One region of the Lelliottia sp. RD5 genome, then DNA from elsewhere that is predicted to be linked to it. Evidence: predicted binding sites of a transcription regulator. Region 1 holds the regulator's gene; each other region holds the start of a gene.
What was found. The regulator LexA, encoded in region 1, represses DNA repair genes until DNA is damaged. The targets are predictions, from matches to a motif close to TNCTGTATGTACATACAGNA.
Positions count from the first base shown of each region.

Region 2: metR (HTH-type transcriptional regulator MetR) is a predicted target of LexA. The motif match lies at 3,010-3,029, and genes of this name have one in related genera.
Region 3: sulA (SOS-induced cell division inhibitor SulA) is a predicted target of LexA. The motif match lies at 3,030-3,049, and genes of this name have one in related genera.

Region 1 is NZ_JBVYHQ010000005.1:33,459-38,900, forward strand. It holds gene ubiA (4-hydroxybenzoate octaprenyltransferase) at 1-296, shown strand, start outside; gene plsB (glycerol-3-phosphate 1-O-acyltransferase PlsB) at 363-2,783, opposite strand; gene AC0LWE_RS15845 (diacylglycerol kinase) at 2,938-3,306, shown strand; gene lexA (transcriptional repressor LexA) at 3,416-4,024, shown strand; gene dinF (MATE family efflux transporter DinF) at 4,091-5,410, shown strand.
Region 2 is NZ_JBVYHQ010000011.1:57,006-62,447, reverse strand. It holds gene AC0LWE_RS21375 (PRD domain-containing protein) at 1-472, shown strand, start outside; gene metE (5-methyltetrahydropteroyltriglutamate--homocysteine S-methyltransferase) at 564-2,825, opposite strand; gene metR (HTH-type transcriptional regulator MetR) at 3,061-4,014, shown strand; gene AC0LWE_RS21360 (carboxylate/amino acid/amine transporter) at 3,902-4,801, opposite strand; gene yigL (sugar/pyridoxal phosphate phosphatase YigL) at 4,894-5,442, opposite strand, start outside.
Region 3 is NZ_JBVYHQ010000001.1:1,157,254-1,162,695, reverse strand. It holds gene AC0LWE_RS05910 (AAA family ATPase) at 1-384, opposite strand, end outside; gene matP (macrodomain Ter protein MatP) at 571-1,026, shown strand; gene ompA (porin OmpA) at 1,088-2,143, opposite strand; gene sulA (SOS-induced cell division inhibitor SulA) at 2,500-3,009, opposite strand; gene AC0LWE_RS05890 (TfoX/Sxy family DNA transformation protein) at 3,227-3,853, shown strand; gene yccS (YccS family putative transporter) at 3,810-5,442, opposite strand, start outside.

The DNA.
Region 1 (5,442 bases):
GTGATGATGACCTGAAAATCGGCATCAAATCGACGGCGATTTTATTCGGCCGTCACGACAAGCTGATTATTGGAATATTGCAGGTCGCCGTGCTGGCGCTAATGGTCGTCATTGGTCGTCTGAACGGGCTGAACTGGGAGTTTTACTGGTCGGTTCTGGTGGCGGGATTGTTGTTTGCGTATCAGCAAAAGCTGATCGCAAAGCGCGATCGTGAAGCCTGCTTTAAAGCCTTCCTGAATAATAACTACGTTGGCCTGGTGCTGTTTTTAGGTCTGGCGATGAGTTACTGGTCTTAGAAGCAAAACGGCAACCATCAGGTTGCCGTTTTCGTCTCCGTACTAATGCGGATCGCACAAGCCGTTTTACTCGTCCTGCGTTGCGCTCTCAATCGTCAAACGCACATCGGACGTAATCAGTTCCGCCAGCATCTGGTAAACCTTCATGGTTTCGCCAGGCTCGGCATCTCCGGTATCGCTGATATAGCCTTCGTCACGCAGCGTCAGCACCAGTGAGCTAAACACCGCTTTATCGAAGAATTCAGGTGCGTTGATGCCATGCAGCACAGACAAACGCTGAGCCAGCGTGCGGCTCTCTTTTTCCAGCGTTCCACGGTTAATGGACGGGTTAGCGCTCAGCAGCCAGAAGGTGATGGCGTAGCGTTGCAGCGTCTCACGCGCGCCTGCGGCCAGCAGTTGAAGCGTGCGAGAACGTGACGGATTGATATGCAGCTCATCGCCTTTCACCGCGATCAGCCCCTGACGGAGCATCTCCTCGGTCAGTTTATCCAGCTCTGTTGCAAGCTCGTCTTTACTCCAGCGCAGGAACAACTCCGCTTTCAACATCGGGTAAAGCACTTCAACATGACGCAGTATCTCCTGACGGGAAATACGACGGTGCTGAGTGATGATGGCAGCCATCAACGACGGCAGCATCAGCATATGCGCGATATTGTTGCGATAGTACGTCATCAACACCGCCTGCTCGCGCGGCAGAATGATGATGTCACCAATCGTGTCCTTCTCGACCTCGAACTTGTTCATTTGCAGCGCATGGTCGATCAATTGCCCCGCCGTCACAGACGGTACAGTTGAGTCCGTTGAGTACGGAACATGGCGCATCATGTCGAGATAACAATCGAGCTGTTCGGTCAGCTGTTCGCGTGTCAGTGAGCGCTGACGAGAGGCCAGAAGCGCGGTACAGCACAGGTTCATGGCGTTAGCCGCGCCCGCGTTGTTAATACGCACCATCAAATCGGCAGCGATATTGTTCACTGTAGGCGTCAACCACGCCGGGCGAATGGCTTCGATCGGATCGATAGATTCTCGCCATTCCGGCACATGCTGGTTCAGATACGTCATCAGCGGCATCGGTTCGCCAAAGTTTACGTAGCCCTGACCGAGATTACGCAGCTTGCTCAGACCACGCAGCATCTGCGGTAAGCTCTCTTTTTCTTTTGTCGCGCCGCGTAGCTCTTTAGCGTACGTGCCCACTTCCATTACGTGTTCGTAACCAATGTAAATCGGTACCAGCGTAATCGGACGTGTGCCGCCGCGAAGCATGGCCTGAATGGTCATCGAGAGCGTCCCGGTTTTCGGGTCGAGCAGACGGCCGGTGCGGGAGCGACCCCCTTCAACAAAGTATTCGACGGAATAACCACGGCTGAACAGTTCGCCCAGATATTCGCGGAACACCGTTGAATAGAGCTTGTTGCCTTTAAAGGTACGACGAATAAAGAATGCGCCCAAACGACGGAAAATCGGACCTGCTGGCCAGAAATTCAGGTTGATCCCGGCAGCAATATGCGGCGGAACCAGCCCCTGATGATAGAGCACGTAGGAGAGCAGCAGATAATCCATGTGGCTGCGGTGGCAGGGCACGTAGACAATCTCATGACCGTCGTGGGCCAACTGGCGCACACGCTCGGCGTTATGAACGTTAATCCCCTGGTACAGACGGTTCCAGGTGAAGCTCAGAATACGGTCAGACAGTCGGATCATCTCGTAGGAGAAGTTCGCTGCAATCTCTTCCATCAGTGCGATAGCGTTTTGCTGCGCTTTCTCATGAGAGATTTTCTTGCTTCGCGCTTCGTCTTCAACCGCGCGGGCAATCGCTTTGGACGCCAGCAGTTTGTTGAACAGATCCTGACGCGCGGGCAATCGTGGCCCCACAGCCGCTAAACGCTGACGGGCGAAGTGCATACGCGCAACGCGTGCCAGTTTTTGGGCAATAATTTTATCGGTACCGTGCTCATCAGCCATGCGTCGTAACGACACAGACGGCGAGAAACGAACAAAACTATCGCGACCCAACCATGACACGGCAAAGAATTTTTGCACGCCGTTAAGCATGCGCAATGGCGGATTCTCGTCGCCTTTTTGACGCCCTGGACGACGACCAAACATGATCGACACTGGCACCATCTGGACGTCCAGATCGGGGTTACTGCGGTGCAGATCAAGATAGTCGTGGAACAGTTTGATCGACTCTTCTTTCGGCGTGTAATAGGTAAACACGCGCGGCCCGCCGTGGATAAACACATAGCGAGGAAGGAGAGTGCCGTCGATCTCCAGGGGTTCCAAAGGATCCGGTAAATCGTGCGCCAGACATTGGGCGCGCAGCGTCAGTAAGTCTGCCTTCGAGTTATAAGGCAAAACGTACATAATAGGGCGCGAGGTATCGAGCCCTAATTCCAGCGCAGGTTCCGCCGGGATAGACTTACTTTTTACCAGTACGCTTAATGGTAAATTAAGTAATTTGTAGTAAATTCGTGGCCAGCCGGACATAAACGATGTAAAGCCTCTGGTTAATAATGCAATTGCGGCGCAAGGATAACAGAAAGCGCGCAAGATTTCTGTTGTTACCCGTCATACTTCAGGCTGCTGCGAAACCCGCTGCAGCCCTTGTTACTGACGTCAAATCTAATAAAAGGTTCTTTTAATGGCCAATAATACCACTGGGTTTACCCGAATCATCAAAGCAGCCGGATATTCATGGAAAGGTTTCCGCGCAGCATGGATAAATGAAGCCGCCTTCCGGCAAGAAGGCGTTGCCGCCATTATTGCCGTGATTATTGCGTGCTTCCTTGATGTCGATGCTATCACCCGCGTACTTCTCATCAGCTCCGTGCTTTTGGTGATGATAGTGGAGATTCTCAACAGCGCTATCGAAGCCGTTGTTGACCGTATTGGTTCTGATTTCCACGAGCTTTCTGGTCGTGCGAAAGACATGGGCTCTGCCGCTGTACTGCTGGCGATTATCATCGCTGTCATTACCTGGGTCACTCTCCTTTGGTCACATTTTCGATAAGCTTTCAGGAATCGAATAAGTCTCTGGTTTTTTGTGCAGTTTTTGATTCCAAATTCGCCTTTGACTGTATATACTCACAGCATAACTGTATATACACCCAGGGGGCGGAATGAAAGCGTTAACGGCCAGACAGCAAGAGGTGTTTGATCTCATCAGGGATCACATCAGCCAGACGGGAATGCCACCCACGCGTGCGGAAATCGCTCAGCGCCTGGGCTTCCGTTCACCAAACGCCGCTGAAGAGCATCTTAAAGCGCTGGCACGTAAAGGTGTGCTTGAGATTGTTTCAGGCGCGTCACGCGGTATCCGCTTACTGGTGGAAGAAGAAACGGGCATCCCTCTTATCGGTCGCGTTGCGGCGGGTGAGCCGTTGCTGGCACAGCAGCACATTGAAGGCCACTATCAGGTCGATCCGGGTATGTTCAAGCCGAGCGCAGATTTCTTACTGCGTGTTAGCGGTATGTCCATGAAGGATATTGGTATTCTGGACGGCGATCTGTTGGCTGTTCATAAAACTCAGGATGTGCGTAACGGACAGGTCGTGGTTGCGCGTATTGACGACGAAGTGACGGTTAAGCGCCTGAAAAAACAGGGCAACACTGTGCAACTTCTGCCTGAAAACAGCGAGTTTTCTCCAATTGTGGTGGATCTGCGCGAGCAAACCTTCTCTATTGAAGGACTGGCGGTTGGCGTTATCCGCAACGGTGAATGGCTGTAATTTCTCTCTGACAGGCTGCGCCATCCGCGCAGCCTGGCTGTCTTATCTCGCTTCCGGTAATTTCCTATGTCTCTGCTGACAACTTCAGACAAGGCATTATGGCGTCTTGCGCTGCCAATGATTTTTTCCAATATCACCGTTCCTTTGCTTGGACTGGTGGATACGGCCGTCATTGGACATCTGGATTCTCCTGTTTATTTAGGTGGCATCGCGATTGGCGCGATGGCGACCAGCTTCCTCTTTATGCTGCTCCTGTTTTTGCGCATGAGCACAACCGGACTGACAGCCCAGGCTTTTGGCGCGAAAGATCCCGTTCGCCTTGGGCGGGCGCTGGTTCAGCCGCTGATCCTGGCATTAGGTGCCGGGCTGCTGATTGTCGTATTGCGTGCGCCTCTCATCGATCTGGCGCTGCATATCGTCGGCGGCAGCGAGGCGGTGCTGGCACAGGCGCGCCGTTTTCTGGAAATTCGCTGGCTCAGCGCCCCTGCATCGCTCGCTAACCTCGTGCTGCTTGGCTGGTTGCTCGGCGTGCAATATGTCCGTGCCCCGTTCATTTTGCTGGTGGTGGGGAATATCCTGAATATCGTTCTCGATCTGTGGCTGGTGATGGGTTTGCATATGAATGTGCAGGGTGCCGCACTGGCAACCGTCATCGCGGAATATGCCACGTTCCTTATCGGCTTATGGATGGTGAAACGCGTGCTGGTGATGCGTGGCGTCACACTCGCGCTGCTGAAAAATGCATGGCGGGGCAATATGCGCAAGCTGCTGGCGCTGAACCGCGACATCATGTTGCGCTCTTTATTGCTCCAGCTATGCTTCGGTGCGATGACCGTATTGGGCGCGCGTCTTGGGCCTGAGATCGTTGCGGTCAACGCGGTGCTAATGACGCTGCTGACATTTACCGCCTACGCGCTGGATGGTTTTGCCTATGCCGTTGAAGCGCACTCCGGTCAGGCTTTCGGTGCGCGACAGGCCGGGAAATTACAGGAGGTCTGGCGAGCCGCCTGCCGTCAGTCCGGGCTGGTCGCGCTGGTGTTTGCGCTAATTTACGCTCTTTTTGGCGGGCATATCGTCGCGCTACTGACGTCATTACCTGAACTACGTGAGCTGGCACGGCACTACATTTTCTGGCAAGTGGTGCTACCGGTGGCGGGTGTCTGGTGCTATTTGCTGGATGGCATGTTTATTGGCGCAACACGGGGTGCAGAAATGCGCAATAGCATGGCGGTAGCCGCGGCGGGTTTCGGTTTGACGTTGCTCACCGTTCCCTATTTGGGAAACCAGGGTTTGTGGCTGGCACTCGCTGTCTTTCTTGCTCTGCGAGGCCTCTCGCTGTGGGTTATCTGGCGACGTCACTGGCGCGAAAACAGCTGGTTCTCGTAGCGGCTTCTTTTGTCCAGATGGTTAAAGATTCT
Region 2 (5,442 bases), on a different contig from region 1:
GAAGCGCTACTACCCGCAAGAATACAGCGTCGGGATGCAGGCGCGGGCAAACGTGAACGCGCAGTTTGGCGTTGACCTGCCGGAAGATGAAGCGGTGAACATCGCCTTTCATCTGATTAACGCCAGCGGCCAGACCGACGACAGTTCGGCGCATCTGCAGGTTGAGCTGGTCAATCGTATCGCCGAGATTGTGCGGTATAAATTGAGCAAAGCCATTGATACGCAGTCGGTGAACTACATGCGATTTATTACCCATCTGCGCTACTTTGCCGAGCGGGTTTTAACCGGGAAAATTGTGGTCAGCGAGACCGACGATTTTTATCAAGAGTTAATGCGTCATCGCCCAGATGCCATGACCGTAGCATGGGTGATCCGCGATTATGTGCAGGAAAAACATCAACTCACGCTGCCAAAAGACGAGCTGACGTGGCTGAGCATTCATATTAGCCGGTTAATGGAAGGCCATGCTTAGGGCTGCCGTTTGAGATGAACAAAGCGACTTTTCAGCCGCCTGTTCCCCTCACCTTACCCTCTCCCCAAACAGAAGAGGGCTATTCAGGCCATTAACCCTGACGCAGATTCTGCGCGGCTTGTACCATATTCGCCAGCGCGGCGCGGGTTTCCGGCCAGCCACGGGTTTTCAGGCCGCAGTCCGGGTTCACCCACAGACGCTCCGCCGGAATACGCTGAGCGGCTTTTGCCAGCAACGCCTCGATCCATTCCACGCTTGGCACATTCGGGGAGTGAATGTCGTACACGCCCGGGCCGATTTCGTTCGGATAGTCGAACTCTTCGAACGACTCCAGCAGTTCCATGTCTGAACGCGAGGTTTCGATGGTGATCACGTCGGCATCCAGCGCCGCGATAGACGCCATGATGTCGTTAAATTCGCAGTAACACATGTGGGTGTGGATCTGCGTATCGTTCTTTGCCACGGCGGCGCTGATACGGAAAACCTCCACGCCCCATTGCAGGTAAGCATCCCAGTCGCTACGACGCAGCGGCAAGCCTTCGCGCAGTGCCGGTTCGTCAATCTGGATAATGCCGATGCCTGCGGCTTCGAGATCCGCCACTTCGTCGCGCAGCGCCAGGGCAATCTGTCTGGCGATGGTTTCACGTGTCACATCTTCACGCGGGAATGACCAGCAAAGAATGGTCACCGGACCGGTCAACATGCCTTTCACCGGTTTGTCCGTCAGGGATTGCGCGTACTTTGCCCACTCAACGGTAATCGCTTCTGGACGGCTGACGTCACCAATCACGACCGGCGGTTTCACGCAGCGGGAACCGTAGCTCTGCACCCAGCCGTTTTGGGTAAACACAAAACCATCCAGGTGCTCACCAAAGTATTCCACCATGTCATTACGCTCGGCTTCGCCATGCACCAGCACGTCCAGCCCCAAACGCTCCTGCTCAACAATCGCCTGCTTGATGTGTTCCGCAATGCCGGTGCGGTAGTGGTTGGCGTCGAGATTGCCTTTTTTGAAGTCCAGACGCAGGCTGCGGATTTCAGTGGTCTGCGGGAAAGAACCGATCGTGGTGGTCGGCCACGCGGGCAGGTTGAAGCGCGCACGCTGCGCTTCGGCACGCACTGCGTAGGCGTTTTCACGCTGGCTGTCATTCGCGGTGATTGCCGCCAGACGTTTTTCCACCGCCGCGTTATGCACGCGAGTCGAATGACGACGCGCCTGAATCGGCGCACTCCACTCGACCAGCTTCGCGGTGTCGCCGCTGTTCAGCGCATCACGCAGCAGGGCCAGCTCTTCACATTTTTGCAGTGCGAAGGCGAACCAGCTTTTGATCTCCGCATTCAGTCGCGTTTCGACGCTCAGATCGATTGGGCTGTGCAGCAAGGAGCACGAAGAGGCAATCCACAAATCACGTTTGCCGACGATGTCTTTAATCTGCGCGTATTTCTCCGTCAGATCGGCACGCCAGACGTTGCGCCCGTTCACCAGGCCCGCAGACAGCAGCCAGTCGGACGGCAGGCGTTTGTTAAGTTCAGCCACATCATCTTTGCCGTGAACCAGATCCACATGCAGACCCTGCACTGGCAGCGCGGTGATGGTGTCGAGATTCGGCGTGACGCCTTCAAAATAGGTGGTCAGCAGCAGTTTGGTCTGGCCCGTCAGCGCGTCGTAAGCCGGTTTAAACGCTTCCAGCCACGCCTGCGGCAGCTCCAGCACCAGCGCGGGCTCATCGATTTGTACCCACTCAACGCCGCGTTTTGCCAGTTCAGCCAGCACCTGTTGGTATACCGGCAAAATGTCGTTTAACAGGCCCAGGCGGTCAAACTGCTCGCCTTTCACTTTACCCAGCCACAGATACGTCACCGGCCCGAGCAAAACCGGCTTAATGTTGTGGCCCAGCGCCAGCGCTTCGTCCACCTCATCCAGAAGCTGTGTCCAGGTCAGTTTGAACTGCTGGCCTTTCACAAACTCAGGAACCATATAGTGGTAGTTGGTGTTAAACCATTTGGTCATTTCTGCCGCCGCCGCTGGCTCGCCGGTTGGCGCACGGCCACGGCCCAGGCGGAACAGGGTGTCGATATCCACCGATCCATCTTTGTTCTGATGACGAGCCGGCACGTTGCCAAGCAGCAGGCTGGTGGTCAGAACATGGTCGTACCAGGCGAAATCGCCCACCGGCAGCAGATCAATGCCTGCCTGTTTTTGCTGATCCCAGTGACGAGCGCGCAGCTCACGGCCAACGGCCAACAGCTCTTCGCGGGTGGAGTGACCCGCCCAGTAACTTTCTTGTGCTTTTTTCAGTTCGCGGCGCAAACCAACGCGAGGGAAACCGAGAGTGTGGTTGATTACAGTCATGTGTCATTCCTCTAAATGTTTATAAATCCGATGGATTTTGAATTTAGGGAAGGCGGCAAGTTTGCGCATCCCCGGGAGCTTACATGAGTAAGTGACCAGGGTGAGTAAACGCAGCCAACGCACCATAAATTTAAAAGACGAAGGATTTGGACGTCCAGATGTTTACACATCCATAATTGGCGGTTACTGTATATTCCTCAAGCGCAAAATACTCATGGCGAAGTGAAGGACTTTCATGATCGAGATAAAACACCTGAAAACGCTACAAGCGTTGCGGAATTGCGGGTCGCTCGCGGCGGCGGCGGCCACGCTGCACCAGACGCAATCCGCGCTGTCACACCAGTTCAGCGATCTGGAACAACGCCTTGGCTTTCGTCTGTTCGTGCGTAAGAGCCAGCCGCTGCGCTTTACGCCGCAGGGTGAAATTTTGCTCCAGCTTGCCAACCAGGTATTGCCGCAGATCGCTACCGCGCTGCAGTCCTGCAATGAACCGCAGCAAACGAAATTGCGCATCGCCATTGAGTGTCACAGCTGTATTCAGTGGCTGACGCCAGCGCTAGAGAATTTCCGCCAGCACTGGCCGCAGGTGGAGATGGACTTTAAATCGGGTATGACGTTTGACCCGCAGCCGTCGCTTCAGCAGGGCGAACTGGATCTGGTGATGACGTCCGATATTTTGCCGCGCAGCGGGCTGCACTACTCGCCGATGTTTGATTATGAAGTGCGTCTGGTGCTGGCTCCGGATCATCCGTTAGCAGTAAAAACGCGTATCACGCCGGAAGATTTGGCGACCGAAACGCTGCTGATTTATCCGGTGCAGCGCAGTCGTCTGGATATCTGGCGGCATTTCCTGCAACCGGCGGGCATCAGCCCGAACCTGAAAAGCGTCGATAACACGCTGCTGTTGATTCAGATGGTGGCAGCCAGGATGGGTATCGCAGCGCTGCCGCATTGGGTGGTAGAGAGTTTTGAGCGCCAGGGTCTGGTGGTCACTAAAACCCTGGGCGAGGGATTGTGGAGCCGGCTGTACTCCGCCGTGCGCGATGGCGAGCAGCGTCAGCCGGTCACGGAAGCGTTTATTCGTTCAGCGCGGAATCACGCTTGCGACCATTTGCCGTTTGTTCGGAGCGCGGAGCGACCCAATGGCGATGCACCCACAGTGAAGCCAGGATCACCGCTCCCCCAATAATAAAGCTCGGCCAGTGCGGTTGTTCCTGCCAGATGGCCAGGTTCACCAGCAGGCCAGCGGGCACATGGACGTTGTTCATAATGCCCAGCGTTCCGGCGTCTACCTGCGTAGCGCCGTAGTTCCACATAAAGTAGCCCAGCCCTGACGCCACAACGCCCAGCCAAATCAGCACGCTCCACTGCACCGTGGTCGTCGGCAATTTCTGCGGATTACCCAGCATAAACCACGCCACGACGGCGACGATAAACGCCCCTATATAGAACCATGCAAAGGCATTGTGCTGCGGCATCGGACGGGTTTCCATCAGGCGTTTGTAGCCAACCATACCCATCGCAAAGCTGATGTTAGCGAGCTGAACGAACATCAGCCCGGTCCAGAAGTGATCGCTCACTTTGTCGTAGCGAATAATCGCCGCACCCGCAACCGCAAGCAGCGCGCTCAGCACGTAGCCCCAGCGTAAACGCCGTTTGCTCAGGAGGTCGTAAATTAGCGTGATATAGAGCGGCGTCAGCACGGTGAACAACAGGAATTCTGAGACCGACAGATAGACATACGCGCGGAAGCTGAACAGATACATGACGCCGAGCTGCATCGCGCCCACCAGCATATACAGCAGAATGGTTTTGAACGTTTGTCCGCGCAGACGCAGAAAGGGCAGGAACACCAGCGCCGCCAGCCCCACGCGCATCAGCACGGAGAAATAGCTATCGACATGCCCGGCGAGATATTCACCGATCAGGCTGAACGAGAAGGCCCACAGAATAGTGGTGATAATGAGTAGCGCCACAATGCTTGTCTCTCAGGAAGAAGGACAGGCATTGTAGCGGACTCTTCAGTTGACAACTGAGCGTTAATTAATCAGTCGAGACGTTAGGGCAATTACTCAAGAAACAGCTTACGCAGATAATTCGGCACGGCGTTGTCGCCGTTGGTGCCGATCACTTCCAGCTCCGGGTGCAGATCTTTCAAACGCTGGTGCGCGTTTTCCATGATGCAGCCTTTACCCGCCATGGAGAGCATTTCTGCGTCGTTCATGCCGTCGCCAAAGGCGATGCAATCTTTCAGCTCAAAGCCCATGCGTTTGGCAACCGCTTCCAGGGCGTGGCCTTTCGACACGCCGCCCGCCATCACTTCCAGACAGGTCAGCGTGGAGAAGCTGACGTTCACGCGATCGCCCCAGCGCGCGTTAATCGCCTGCTCCAGCGGCAGCAGCTCTTCGTGGGTATCGCAGGTGAAGAACACTTTGCTGATCCCTTCCGGCTCCAGTAAAGCGGGCTCATACAGCGTGTAGTTAAATACCGCTTCTTTGAAGAAACGCATCTCATCCGGGCGGTGACGGTTCATAAACCAGTCGTCGTTGCGATAGACGTTAGTGACGATCTTCGGGTTGTCATGCACGACGCCGAACAGATCGGCCGCGATATCGCG
Region 3 (5,442 bases), on a different contig from region 1:
CAGTTGTTCAGCTTCAGCCCACTCGGCCGTTATGACTTCACCCGTAGCGGCGAAGTTATCTTCAGCGTGTGCGGCTGGTTCGAAAGTAACATCACGTCCCGCGATACGATATTGGCCGCCATACACAGTGCTTTCTTCAGGCCACAACTGACGCGTAGCATCGGCGATCAGCGCCAAGTATTCAGCTTCTTCAGGCGCCTTCAGCAGCATGAAAGGGGAGGTTGTCCATGGACTTAACACCTGCTCAAGCGCGTAGTGCAAACGCGGTTGCGTATCGCTAAGTATGAAGTCGTGCTCTTTTGCGAGGTTTGGCTGTGTAAATAGCGCCTGATAGCTTTCGGTATCAGGAACCAAATCACGCCATGCTAGTTTCGTAATGGTCAAAGTTGATGTTTTTTAGTTAGATGTAAAACCGTGGAGTATACCGTAAGCATCGGTCTCTGCCCAACCGGGATTAGGAAAATCAGGTAGTGAATGCGGCGTAACAGCTCACAGGAAATGATTTCTTTTCAGCAGATTGTCAAAAAACTGATATTCTGAACAGAGTTACGAGGTAACACTGAGATCGCAATGAAATATCAACAACTGGAAAATCTCGAAAGCGGCTGGAAATGGAAGTACCTGGTCAAAAAGCACCGTGAAGGGGAGCTGATCACCTGCTACATCGAAGCCAGTGCTGCAAAAGAAGCGGTGGATTTATTACTGACACTCGAAAACGAACCGGTACACGTTAATAGCTGGATAGAGAAGCATATTAATCCCGCGTTAATGAACCGTATGAAGCAGACCATCCGCGCTCGCCGCAAACGGCATTTTAACGCCGAGCATCAGCACACGCGTAAGAAATCAATCGATCTTGAGTTCATGGTTTGGCAACGATTAGCCGGGCTTGCTCAACGTCGGGGTAAAACGCTTTCTGAGACGGTCGTACAGTTGATTGAAGATGCTGAGCATAAAGAGAAATATGCCAACCAGATGTCTACGTTGAAAAACGATCTTCAGGCGATGCTTGGAAAAAAATCGTAAATTACGTTTCGTTAGATAATAAAAAACCCCGCATGGCGGGGTTTTTTTATAAGACGATAACTTATGCCGCAGGCTGAGTTACAACGTCTTTGATACCTTTAACTTCGATCTCTACGCGACGATCTGGTGCCAGGCAGTCGATCAGTGCAGCGCGAGGTTTCACGTTGTCACAGGTAGTGCCGGTCACTGGGTTAGATTCGCCCATACCACGTGGAGAGATCTTGTTAGCTGGGATACCTTTAGACACGAGGTAATCAACAACAGACTGTGCACGTTTCTCGGACAGACCCTGGTTGTAAGCGTCAGAACCGATACGGTCGGTGAAGCCCAGAACCACTACTGAACCGTCTTTAGGATCCAGATTGCTCAGCTGAGTGTACAGCTGATCCAGTGCCTGTTGACCTTCTGGTTTCAGAGTTGCTTTGTTGAAGTTGAACAGAACGTCAGACTTCAGAGTGAAGTGCTTGGTCTGTACTTCCGGAGCTGGTGCCGGAGCTGGAGCAACGATTGGCGCTGCTTCTTCCTGCTGGCCGAAACGGTAGGAAACACCTACGCTCAGCATGCCGTTGTCAGGACGAACACCAACGGTGTTGCCGTCGCCGATGTTGTTAACCCACTGGTATTCCAGACGGGTAGCGATATCGCGGGTCATTGCCCACTCTACGCCACCAGCGAATACTGGAGATACGCCAGTGTCATGGTCGTCGCCACGTTCGCTGTTGCTGGAGTCAGCGCGCCATACCATGCCGCCCAGACGGGTGTACACGTCAAGATCGTCGGTCACTGGGTAACCCAGTTTAGCGGTCAGCTGTACGCCTTGAGCTTTGAATGCGCCGTTAACGTTGTCGCCTTTGTATGGCATACGACCTAACCAGTCGTAACCCATTTCAAAACCAACATACGGGTTAACCTGATAGCCACCAAACGCACCTGCACCGAGCTGGCTTTCGTGAGTTGGGCCATCGTTGTTCAGGGAGCTGTTGTACCAGCCAGTGTCGTGGAACTGAGACCAGCCCAGTTTGCCACCTGCATACCAGGTATTATCTTTCGGAGCGGCCTGCGCTACGGTAGCGAAGCCAGCCAGTGCCACTGCAATCGCGATAGCTGTCTTTTTCATTTTTTGCGCCTCGTTATCATCCAAAAATCGCCATGAAGATCTCGTCGAGAAATCACGGTTAAATCCTTCACCGGGGGGCGAGCTCAAACTAGTAACTCTACCGATATCTTCGGCTTAGACCGAGCACCCCTGGCGATGTAAAGTCTACAACGTAGTTCAAAACTTACAAGTGTGAACTCCGTCAGGCATATGAAAAAAAAAGCTCCGTATACACAATATTTAACATTTTGAATGCGGATTTTATGCTGTAAAATTAAGGGAAACCGCGCCAGACAGGCTTTGACGAAGTTTTTTCTTATGGAACCAATCGGCTGTCCAACTGTCAAAAAAAGTTCCAGGAAAAATCTTAAATTTACTTAATGATACAAATTAGAGTGAATTTTTAGCCCAGAAAGGTGTCCTCTGCCGAGAGAATCGGGATGAATCGGACGCATTATTAAGCCGATCGCGTTACCTTCTTCGGCGGCTTCCACTAAACGATAATGTTCATCTTCCGTTAATTCTTCTGATAGCCAGCCAATCACCACGCTGTAATTCCCGGTGCGCAATGCACGAATCATTGAATCTACCGTATGGCAGGGGGCCAGTTGGCTAATCTGCATCACTTTTGCGAGCGGTAATCCAGCAGATTGGACCCATTCGCGACTCAATTTTTGCTTTGGCGTTAACCACAGCTGCCAGCGTGACTGCTGGCCGAGTTGCTGTAATAGCGGCAACAACAGCAACTGTGTCATCAAGGGCTGGTCTTCACGATAAACCACTTCACTTATCATCCCGGTCGAAACACGCCCGAAAGTATTTTGCGTGTCATTGCCCTTGGATGGAGAAAAAGATGTTGAGCGATTTGCATAGCTTGAAGTGTGCATAATCATTCCAGCCCTGTAGTTACTGTATGAATATACAGTAACCCCTGTATGACTAAAGATCAACCTCAATTTCGGAAAGCGCCTCGCAAATTTCGTTCGAGATCGGCCAATATCGTAAATTCATCTTGCCGAGTGACAATAAGTTGCCTATTTTTCTGCTAGCGGATCCGATAGTAATTAATAGCGTTGTTACTGCATGATTTTAAAGGATAATATCATGAAAAAGATATCATACGAACGGATCTATAAATCCCAGGAATACCTCTCATCTTTGGGTGATATCCATCATAGGGCACTTTTTGGTGGCTATACATTGGCGGTAAATGAGGCTGTGTTTGCCATGGTGTCTGAGGGCGAACTGTATCTGCGAGCGTGTGAAGAGAGTGCGCAGTACTGTGTAAAACATAATCCGACCTATCTGGAATTGGTAAAACGTGGCAGGCCTGTTCTGTTGAACTATTACCGTGTGGACGACGGACTTTGGCAAGATCGGGAAAAGCTCCTGCAACTTTCCAGCTTTGCATTAAAAGCAGCACGACAGGAACGTGTCGAGCGGGATAATCGGCGCAGGCTAAAAGATTTGCCCAACCTGACTTTTCCGATTGAAGTTCTCCTCTACGAAGCGGGTATTACCAGTGAAATTATGCTCCGTACACTTGGAGCTGAAGAAAGTTGGCTGAAGATCAGAGCCAAAAATAAGCACCTTGGCATTAAGGTCTTGTTTGCACTTGCGGGGGCAATCGAAGGGCTACATGAGGCGGCGCTCCCGACAGCCAGGCGTCGGGAGCTTAATGAGTGGTTTAATGCGCTTCCTGTAAGGTCTGATAATCATTCCGGGAAGTAGCGATTTGTTGTTGTAGTCGGCAGATCTCGGGCAGAAGAGCAATAAGCAGACCTGTTTGCTGGAGGATAAGCGGAGCTTTGCTGTCTGTACCGGGATCAAAATGCGCAATGCGCTGGCTGAGTTCGTCTATCGCCATTTGTACGCGTGGTTCATCCGCGGGTCGATGATGAAGCGCATCATCAACGTAACATACAGCGTCATCCAACAAGGCGAGAATATTGGGGTTGGTTAATTGCTCGCGATGCGCACCCAAGGTTGAAATATAGCTGGTAAAGGTATGGTTTAGACACAGAAGTCGGAAGGCTACCTCGCGAATTTCTGGCGTTGCACGGGGTTCCGTTGACATATTTGAGACGACAGAGGCCAGTTCCGCATCACGGTTATGAGCATCGCGTCTGGCAATACGGTATGCCAGACGGTTGTCGCGGCCCTGATGGTACTGCTCAAGAATCGCGTCAAGATAGCGACAGTTCGCATTGATTGCGAGATCCAGTGCGCGCGGTAAGTTCCTGAAACGCCAGTCAGGCCAGATAAAGCTCACGGCCGCCCAGGCAATAGCGCAGCCAATTAGCGTGTCGATCACCCGTGGCAAAGCGACTTCAAATCCTTCACCTAGCAGGTTGAAGCAAAGCAAAACCAGCAAGGTGATGAACATCGTGGCGTGCGCATACTGGACGTGACGAAATGCGAAAAACAGGACGCCGGTAATCACAATAAGGATCAATTGTCCTTCAATTGAGGGGACAAAATAGAGCACAGGAAGCCCAATGGCGACACCCACAAGGGTACCGATGATTCTCAACGCCAGCCGGTGACGTGTAGCATTATAATTGGGCTGACAGACAAACAGGCTAGTCAAAAGAATCCAGTAACCATGTTGTAAGCCCGTTATTTGGATAAATGCGTAACCCGTGCAAAGTACGGCGGACATCCGCACTGCATGCCGAAACAGTGCTGACTCGGGGGTGAAGTTGCGGCTCAAACGCAGCCATATATCTGAAACACTGTGCATCCCATCATCGGCAAGTTGGTTTTCAGTGTCATGACCCGGCATCGCCAATGCCTGCTCCGACTCGATTGTCGCGAGTTGCGCATCAATGGCTCGCAGATTGTTCAGCAAAAAGCCGAGGGCTTTCATCTGATCTGGCGATGTACCGCTTGCCTGAACGCGATCCAAAGCGGCGTCAAGATGAGTAAAAGCGCGCTCAAATCGCTGATCGTGTTGATACGGCGTTCGCAGCAAAATGGAACGAGCCAGTTGCTGACAAGCCTGAGATTGCATCGAAAGAAGTCGCTGGAAGCGGAACATAACGTCGCTGTAACGGAACTTCTCGCGCAGCGCAGCGTATTGAATATGTGATGAGCTGGCACGCTCATGAATATCCTGAGCGACAAAGTAATAGTGCAGTGTTTGCTGTGTTCCGCGCTGACCGCGATCGCCACGTAAGCGGGTAAGTAATGAAACTTTGGTTTGGTTAAGCGTGGCGACAAGCTCTCCGTTTGCCAGCGCGAGATCGTATAGCGGCGACTGACTCTCTTCTTCTATATCAGGATCGAAAAGTCGGGATTTGAGTTCCAGATAGTGCGCC